2 regions of the Providencia manganoxydans genome follow, and region 2 is predicted to be linked to the other one. Evidence: predicted binding sites of a transcription regulator. Region 2 holds the regulator's gene; the other holds the start of a gene.
What was found. Region 2 encodes PurR, which represses purine synthesis genes. Its sites were predicted from a motif close to CANGCAAACGTTTGCNTG; they were not measured.
Positions count from the first base shown of each region.

Region 1: a site for PurR is predicted at 2,882-2,899, ahead of cvpA (colicin V production protein). Genes of this name have one in related genera too.

Region 1 covers NZ_CP067099.1:1,805,759-1,810,640, forward strand. Annotated here, with positions in the region: gene accD (acetyl-CoA carboxylase, carboxyltransferase subunit beta) at 1-684, shown strand, start outside; gene folC (bifunctional tetrahydrofolate synthase/dihydrofolate synthase) at 677-1,966, shown strand; gene dedD (cell division protein DedD) at 1,972-2,628, shown strand; gene cvpA (colicin V production protein) at 2,954-3,457, shown strand; gene purF (amidophosphoribosyltransferase) at 3,472-4,882, shown strand, end outside.
Region 2 covers NZ_CP067099.1:2,598,071-2,602,952, forward strand. Annotated here, with positions in the region: gene rnt (ribonuclease T) at 1-5, shown strand, start outside; gene JI723_RS11650 (Grx4 family monothiol glutaredoxin) at 97-444, opposite strand; gene sodB (superoxide dismutase [Fe]) at 928-1,506, shown strand; gene cydH (cytochrome bd-I oxidase subunit CydH) at 1,580-1,663, opposite strand; gene purR (HTH-type transcriptional repressor PurR) at 1,934-2,959, shown strand; gene punR (DNA-binding transcriptional activator PunR) at 2,963-3,868, opposite strand; gene punC (purine nucleoside transporter PunC) at 3,991-4,882, shown strand, end outside.

The DNA of each region.
Region 1 (4,882 bases), 790 kb from region 2:
GCTCAAAAAGAGACGGGTGAAAAAGATGCTATCGTGGTAATGAAAGGGACGTTAAAAGAAATGCCAATTGTTGCGGCGGCATTTGAATTCTCTTTCATGGGTGGCTCAATGGCATCCGTTGTTGGTGCTCGCTTTGTTCGTGCAGTTGAACAAGCTCTAGAAGATAACTGCCCATTAGTGTGCTTCTCTTCAAGTGGTGGCGCGCGTATGCAAGAAGCGCTGTTGTCACTGATGCAAATGGCGAAAACCAGTGCAGCGTTAGCAAAAATGCAAGAACGTGGTCTGCCATACATCTCTGTATTAACTGACCCAACCATGGGTGGGGTATCGGCAAGTTTAGCGATGTTAGGTGATATCAACGTCGCTGAACCAAAAGCGTTAATTGGTTTTGCAGGCCCACGTGTTATCGAGCAAACGGTACGTGAAAAATTGCCTCAAGGCTTTCAACGTAGTGAGTTCTTGTTAGAGAAAGGCGCTATCGATATGATCGTTCGCCGTACTGATATGCGTGATACGTTAGCTGATGTATTAGCAATGTTAACCAATAAACCGAGCTTCAATACAGAAGAGTTTGTACCAGTGATTGAAGAGGAAGTGAAAATCGATATCGCTAAAGACGATGTTGTCATCGATGCTCATGAGCAAGTAAAGGACTCTGCTAAGCATAAAAAAGATGATGAGTAATCAATTTACTATTCCAAATGCCGAGTCTCCATTGGAGACTTGGCTTTCATATCTTACAGACCTGCATAGCCAAAATATTGATATGGGGCTAGAGCGCGTCGGACAAGTTGCTCGTCAAATGGGGTTGCTTCAACCCGCACCTCACGTGATCACCGTGACAGGCACTAATGGTAAAGGGACAACCTGCCATACTCTTGAATCTATTTTAATGGCGGCTGGCCTCAAAGTGGGAGTTTATAGTTCACCACATCTAGTTCGCTACACCGAGCGGGTACGTATTCAAGGTCAAGAGCTAGCTGAAGCGGATTTCTGTCGTGTATTTGCTGATATAGAAGCGGAACGTGGCGATATTTCATTAACTTATTTTGAGTACGGCACATTGGCAGCGCTGAAGTTGTTTAAACAGTCTGCGTTAGATGTGGTGATCCTTGAAGTAGGGTTAGGTGGGCGTTTAGATGCGACCAATATCGTCGATGCTGATGTCACGGCAATCACCAGTATTGCTATCGATCACACTGATTGGCTAGGCTCTGACAGAGAACACATTGGTTTCGAGAAAGCGGGTATCTTTCGTGGTGGTCGTTATGGTGTAGTCGGTGAACCTGACATGCCTGAATCGATCGGTCAATATGCCAATGAAATTGGTACTCTGCTGTTTCGTCGTGATAAAGATTGGTCTTTTGAGCAACACGAAAATAATTGGTCATGGCAAAGCGATAAATACCAGTGGGCGAATTTACCGTTACCTAATGTACCGCTCGCTAATGCAGCGACTGCTTTAGGGGTTATTTGTTGTCTCAAAGAAACTAACCATCAACTAGCCAATAAAATTACTGATCAGGCGGTGAGAGAGGGCTTGAAGTCTGCTCAACTCCCTGGGCGTTTTCAAATTATTGGTGAGAAACCGTTGATGATACTGGATGTGGCGCATAATCCACATGCAGCAGGTTATCTGGTGACTCGTTTAGCGCAACTTCCTTCGGTTGAAGGGCGACGGATCCGTGCGGTAGTTGGTATGTTAGGCGATAAAGACATCCAAGGCACATTAACGCGTTTATCTGAGCAAGTGACGGATTGGTATGTGGCGTCATTAACTGAGTTTCGTGGTGCATCAGCATCTCAATTAAGCCAATATCTAGATTCGCCAAAGGTATTTGATTCGGTTGATGAAGCATGGCAGCAAGCTTGTGTTGATGCAACAGAGAAGGATATTGTGATTGTTTGTGGTTCTTTCCATACTGTTGCTCATGTAATGATGTTGTTAGATCAAACAAAAGGATAGCGTAGGTGGCAAGTAAATTTCAAAATCGTCTTGTCGGCGCCATTGTTTTAGTTGCTGCGGGGATCATTGTGTTACCCGCATTACTTGATGGCGATAAGAAATACAATGAAAATGAATTTGCGGCCATACCTATTATTCCAAAACCGGGTGACGAGCAAGATATCGAAGCGATCGCACCGCTGACGCAATCTTCGACGTCAGGCGCGGTATCGGAAGCCATGATATCTGAAGCGATTTCTGAGCAGAAACAAGATGAACAGCAGCGCGAACAGCAATCTGCCACAACATTGCCAGAAAAAGAGGTTACCCCAACTGAACAGCCTAAAAAGCCAGAACCTAAACCTACGCCAAAACCTGAAGTGAAGCCAGTGCCGAAGCCGGAACCAAAACCAGAGCCTAAGCCTGAAGTTAAAGCTCCACAGGGGAAAGCGTTTGTGGTGCAGCTTGGTGCATTGAAAAATTCAGTGAAGGTTGAGGAAATTGTCGCAAAATTACGGTTGTCTGGGTATCAAGTTTATACGGTTCCTTCACGACCAGTGAATGGCCAATTAACGCGTATTTTTGTTGGGCCAGAAGCTTCACGGCAACGCTTAGAAAGCGCATTACCTGAGTTGCGTTCGATAACGGGGCTGCAAGGTGAGATTAGGGCTTTCAAGCCATGAGTAAATCATAGTATTGAATTAGGAATAAAATACTCGTTATCATTCGATTTATAGCATATTGCGTTGAAGTATAGTGACTATACTCAACGCAATAGTCATATACTGCTGTAGGCCCTTGGCGACGAATTGATTTGTCGTCTAGTTGTATTTCGAATTATTTAGAGTATAAAAATTTGAGTTTTTAACCAATTGTAGCGGCGAATATGAATTTTTCTTTTCGCCGTTGGTTTTTTTAAATTGTATGTAAATTGGTTACGCAAACGTTTTCGTTTTCTGTTAGAATGCACTCCAGCCACTGCCGTGGGTGCGAATTTTGGAATGAAATATGGTCTGGTTAGATTATGCAATTATTGCCATCATTGGCTTCTCGGCACTGGTAAGCCTGATCCGAGGGTTTGTTCGCGAGGCTTTATCACTGATAACATGGGGCTGTGCATTCTTTGTTGCTAGTACATTTTATCCTTACTTAGCACAGTATTTTACGCGCTTTGAGGACATACTAGTCAGAAATGGTATTGCTATTGCTGCATTATTTATTGCGACATTAATTGTCGGTGCAGTTGTTAACTATGTGATTAGTTCTCTGGTTCAAAAAACTGGCTTATCGGGCACAGATCGTGTTCTGGGGATCTGCTTCGGTGCGTTGCGTGGTGTGTTAATTGTATCTGCGTTATTATTTTTTCTTGATACCTTTACACCACTTCCTCAAAGTGAGGATTGGCAACGTTCGGAACTTATTCCGCAGTTCAGTCATATAATCAGGTGGTTCTTTGACTACCTGCAAAATGCGTCAAGTTTCCTACCGGAGAATATTTCTCCGTCTGGCTGATGAGGAAAGACTAAATGTGCGGTATTGTCGGTATCGCCGGTGTATCACCGGTCAACCAATCTATTTATGATGCTTTAACTGTGCTTCAGCACCGTGGGCAAGATGCAGCAGGGATTGCTACCATTGATGGCAAAAATAATATTCGTTTACGTAAAGCGAATGGCCTCGTAAAAGATGTTTTTGAAACACGGCATATGCTCCGACTGCAAGGTTGCATGGGAATTGGCCATGTACGTTATCCAACTGCGGGAAGTTCAAGCGCATCAGAAGCACAGCCCTTCTATGTGAACTCGCCTTTTGGTATCACCCTTGCTCACAATGGTAATCTGACAAATGCGCATGAACTGACGCGTCGTTTATTTGAAACAGCTCGCCGTCATGTGAATACCACCTCGGACTCTGAAATTTTATTAAATATATTGGCTTATGAGTTAGACCGTTTTGATCACTTTCCACTTGAGCCAGACAATGTATTTACTGCTGTTGCTGCCATGCATAAAAGATTGCGTGGGGCATATGCATGTGTGGCCTTGATTATTGGTCATGGCATGTTGGCATTTCGTGATCCTCACGGTATCCGTCCATTAGTATTAGGTCGTCGGGTACTGGAAAATGGGGCTGAAGAGTACATGGTAGCTTCAGAAAGTGTTGCATTGGACACACTAGGCTTTGAGTTTTTACGTGACGTTGCACCCGGAGAAGCGGTTTATGTGACCGAGAAAGGTCAACTGTATACACGCCAATGCGCCGAGAACCCACAATTAACGCCATGCTTATTTGAGTATGTTTATTTTGCTCGCCCAGACTCTTTTATCGATAAAATATCAGTGTATAACGCAAGATTGCGTATGGGGCAAAAATTAGGCGCTAAAATTGCTCGTGAGTGGGAAGACTTACATATCGATGTGGTGATCCCAATACCTGAAACATCTTGTGATATCGCTTTAGAAATCGCGCATATTTTAGATAAGCCATACCGCCAAGGTTTTGTGAAAAATCGTTATGTTGGCCGCACATTTATTATGCCAGGGCAACAAGAGCGTCGTAAATCAGTTCGCCGTAAGCTGAATGCTAACCGTGCGGAATTTCGTGATAAAAACGTATTATTGATTGATGATTCAATTGTACGTGGTACCACCTCAGAACAGATTGTTGAACTGGCGCGTGAAGCAGGGGCAAAAAATGTTTATTTTGCATCTGCGGCACCTGAAGTTCGCTTCCCGAATGTGTACGGTATTGATATGCCAAACGCCAATGAATTGATCGCACATGGTCGTGAAGTTGATGAAATCCGTAAGCTCATTGGTGCTGATGGTTTGATTTTCCAAGATCTCAGTGATTTGGTCGACGCTGTTCGTGAAGAGAATGCGGAAATCAGTGAGTTTGAATGTTCAGTGTTTGATGGTATTTATGTCACAAAAGATA
Region 2 (4,882 bases):
ACTAGTTGATTCAACGTCTCATAGCAAAAAACCGTATTAGCCAATCAGGGACTAATACGGTTTCTTAGAATTATTTAGACTATCTCTACAGGGAAATTACTCTGCACTTGCCTCATCAGCTGAGCGATACTTATCAGCTGTTTCTTTAATCAGTGCTTGTAATTCACCACGCTGATACATTTCCATGATAATGTCACAACCCCCTACTAACTCACCATCAACCCACAATTGTGGGAACGTTGGCCAATTAGCATATTTTGGTAGTTCTGCACGGATATCAGGATTTTGCAGAATATCGACATAAGCGAAACGTTCACCACAAGCAGATAGAGCTTGAACTGCCTGAGCAGAAAAACCACAGCTAGGAAGCTTAGGAGAGCCTTTCATGTACAGCAGAATTGGATTTTCTTTGATTTGGCGTTCGATTCTTTCAATTGTCGTCATTTTTTTACTTCCTTAAAGCTTGGGTGCTGGTTTTGCAGTCAGTAAACAATCGCAAATGCAGATGATGCAACTGTTACTAAGCGAGAATATTTGACCGAAAATATTACTACACATTGTTTCATACAATATGCCAGTTTTACAGGGGCATTACTATAACACCCTCAAATAGAAAAAGGGATTTTTTCTCTATCAGTCTTTTAAAGATAGTTAAATCAAATTAGCTTTATTCTAGCAAACGCATTTTGTGATTTTAGGCTTTATTATCTATATGATTTTACGATGTATTTATATGCTGAATTTGTTAATATAGTACAATGATGCACATGACCATATTTTTATTGTGGTATAATGCGCTAATGACGATAAAATGATACATACAGTGCGCTATATTTTAGTATGTACATGATTAAAAAGACAATTACTCGCTCAACTTTGAGCATCACACCCATACGTGTTGTTTAAAACGCAAACAAGGAGTACGCAATGTCATTTGAACTACCCGCTCTACCTTATGCAAAAAATGCACTAGAACCTTATATCTCTGAAGAGACGTTAGAGTACCACTATGGCAAACATCACAATACTTATGTTGTTAACCTCAACAACTTAGTAAAAGGTACCGCTTTCGAAGGTAAATCCCTAGAAGAAATCATTAAAACTTCTGATGCTGGCATTTTTAACAATGCTGCACAAGTGTGGAACCACACTTTCTATTGGCACTGTTTAGCACCAAATGCAGGCGGCGAACCTACAGGTAAAGTTGCTGATGCAATAAATAAAGCATTTGGTTCATTCGCTGACTTCAAACAACAATTTACCGATGCAGCAATCAAAAACTTTGGTGCCGGTTGGACTTGGTTAGTGAAAAAAGCAGATGGTAGCTTAGCAATTGTTAATACATCTAATGCTGCAACACCAATCTCTGGTGATGATAAGCCTATCCTGACAGTCGATATTTGGGAGCACGCTTACTATATTGACTACCGTAATGCACGTCCAAAATATTTAGAAAACTTCTGGTCACTCGTAAACTGGAAATTTGTTGAAGAAAATCTTGCTTAACTGATTTTTGGCAACATTTAGGGCGAGCAGTGCTCGCCCTTTGTGATCTTACCTTTGCTATTTAAAGGCAAAATTAAAAAATATGTATTGCAAATGTGATGATCACTGCCAAAGAACCAATTGCTGCTAATAATCCGAATTTAAAATCTGTATCCATGAGTTCCTCTCATTATCAAGAACAGTTAACCAGCCATTTGACCCTATACTGTATAAGGTTAAATAAGTATGACATGACGATTTATAAAAACCAGTGTCTATATCACAGGTTATAACATCAATTATTTCTTTTGTTTTTGCGCTAGATCAGACAAAATCCATAACAAATCGCTAAATTATTGCCAGTTAAGTAACTATGCCTCAATATGCTGGTAATTTTTAATAAGTATTCATAACAAGACCGATTATTGGTCAGGAGTTTTTTTTTCCCATGGCAACGATTAAAGATGTGGCGAAGCGTGCTAATGTCTCCACCACAACTGTATCCCATGTAATTAATAAAACGCGCTTCGTAGCCGATGATACTAAGGCTGCTGTTTGGGCTGCGATAAAAGAACTCAACTATTCGCCAAGTGCTGTTGCTCGTAGTTTAAAAGTTAACCATACTAAGTCGATTGGCTTACTTGCCACATCGAGCGAAGCCCCTTATTTCGCAGAAGTTATTGAATCTGTCGAAAACAGTTGTTATGAAAAAGGTTACACACTCATTCTTTGTAACTCACATAATAACTTAGGTAAACAGCAAGCTTACTTACAAATGCTTGCTCAAAAACGTGTTGATGGCCTTCTGGTGATGTGCTCTGAGTACCCAGAAAAGCTCATTAGCATGTTAGAAGATTACCGTAATATCCCTATGGTCGTTATGGATTGGGGGACGTCGCGAGGTGATTTTACTGATAGCATTATTGATAATTCATTTCATGGTGGTTACTTGGCGGGTCGTTACTTAATTGATCGTGGGCATCGTGATATTGGGGTGATCCCAGGCTCACTTGAGCGGAACACGGGGATTGGTCGCCTCACCGGCTTCCGAAAAGCAATGGAAGAAGCCAAAGTCACTTTACGTGATGAGTGGATTGTACAGGGAGACTTTGAACCTGAGTCCGGCTATAAAGCAATGATGCAAATCTTAAGTAACAAACAAAAACCAACAGCGGTCTTTTGTGGTGGTGATATTATGGCTATGGGAGCCATTTGCGCTGCCGATGAGATGGGGCTGCGTGTTCCACAAGATATTTCTATCATTGGCTATGATAATGTGCGTAATGCACGCTATTTTACCCCTGCACTCACCACTATCCACCAGCCCAAAGAACGTCTAGGCCAAATGGCCTTTACTATGCTACTCGACCGTATCGTGAATAAGCGTGAAGACGCACAAACCATTGAAGTGCACCCACGTTTAGTCGAGCGCCGTTCTGTTGCTGATGGACCATTTATTGATTATCGCCGTTAACCGTTAAGGTGCTAACCACTCAGCGTTGAGAGTTTGACTGTCTCCAAGATATTCAAGTAACCAACTCAACGCTGGTGATGTATTTTTTTCAACCCAAGTTAAGCAGCAAGGGCTTGGTGGAAAAGGCTGTGATAACTCTAATGGGACTAACTTACCCTGCGTACAATACGGCGCTGCGCGATGTTCCGGAACCATGCCGACACACAGCTCATTAACTAAACACACCATACCATCTTCCCAATAAGGTACCACAAGGCGCCGTTGGTTATCTAATGCCCATGTATCTCTTTTAGGAAGATTTCTTGAAGTATCTTCAAGGCATAAACTCGGGTAATCACGCATTTGATCATCTGTTAGTTTCCCTTCAATTTTTGCCAATGGGTGATTTGGCGCTGCAACACACCACCATGACATAAAGCCCATATCACGAAAACTGTAACGTTCTCCGATGGGTGAAGCTCTGGTTGCCCCAATTGCTACATCCACTCGACCATCAGCCAATGCATCCCATACACCATTAAAAACTTCAGGGTGAATATATAATTCGATATCCGGAAAATGACGATAGAAATCTAATATCAGTTGCTGTGTCCGTTGAGGTTTCACAATACAATCAACAGCAATACTAAACTGCCCTCTCCAACCATTAGCTGCCTGTTGGCATTGATGACGCGTTTGTGTCATTTTTTTGATGACTGAGCGCCCTTGCTTGATAAATATCTCCCCAGCTTCCGTCAAGACGACATCGCGATGACGGCGTTCAAATATTGGTACAGCAAGCCATTCCTCCACTTGCTTAACGGTATAGCTAATTGCGGAAGGGACACGATGTAATTCCTCTGCTGCGCCACTAAAACTCCCGGTTCTTGCAACCGCATCAATCACTTCTAACGCATGCGCTGACCACATAACGATACCTTTCAAAAATTTTGATAGCAGGATCCAAATATTACCGTTTCACAATGTAAAAATATAGCCTATACAATAGCGTACATATTAACAATTTTGTAAACTCTAGAAAGTAAATCGCTATGACAAATACTGTGACGAAAAACTCCCCAGGTTTTATGCTCTACCTTGCTGGACTGAGCATGTTAGGGTTTCTAGCCATCGATATGTACCTCCCTGCATTTGGCTCTATGCAAACGGCATTAAATACCACTGAAGGGGCAATTAGCGCCTCCTTAAGTATCTTTCTTGCTGGTTTTGCCTTCGCACAACTGCTATGGGGACCTTTGTCAGACAAACTTGGACGCAAGCCTATTTTAATTGCTGGCTTATTACTGTTTATTCTCAGCTGCTTAGGTATTCTTTGGGTAACCGATGCGACACAGTTACTGATCCTACGTTTCTTGCAAGCTGTTGGCGTTTGTAGTGCCGCTGTTCTTTGGCAAGCATTGGTTATTGACCGTTATGATGCGGCGAGTACCCAAAAGGTATTTGCATCTATTATGCCGCTCGTTGCATTATCACCGGCATTGGCGCCATTATTAGGTGCATGGGTATTGGAACATTATGACTGGGAAATTATTTTTATCGTTTTAATGGCTGTGGGTATTTTATTATTACTTCCAACACTGTTATTAAAAAACGTCACCCCCAAAGCGATGACTACTGACGCGACAGAAAGTAAATCTATTTCCTTTTTCACTTTACTGAGCTCACGTATTTTTAGTGGGAACGTTTTAATTTATGCATCTTGTAGTGCAGGATTTTTTGCTTGGCTAACAGGATCACCGTTTATTTTACGTAATATGGGCTTCAACCCAGCAGATATTGGATTAAGCTATATTCCACAAACATTAGCGTTTATTGTCGGTGGGTATGGTTGTCGTTTTATTTTAATCAAACTACGAGCTGAAGTATTATTTCCATTACTATTAGTAGGTTATGCAGTCAGTATGATTATCTTATTTTTAATAT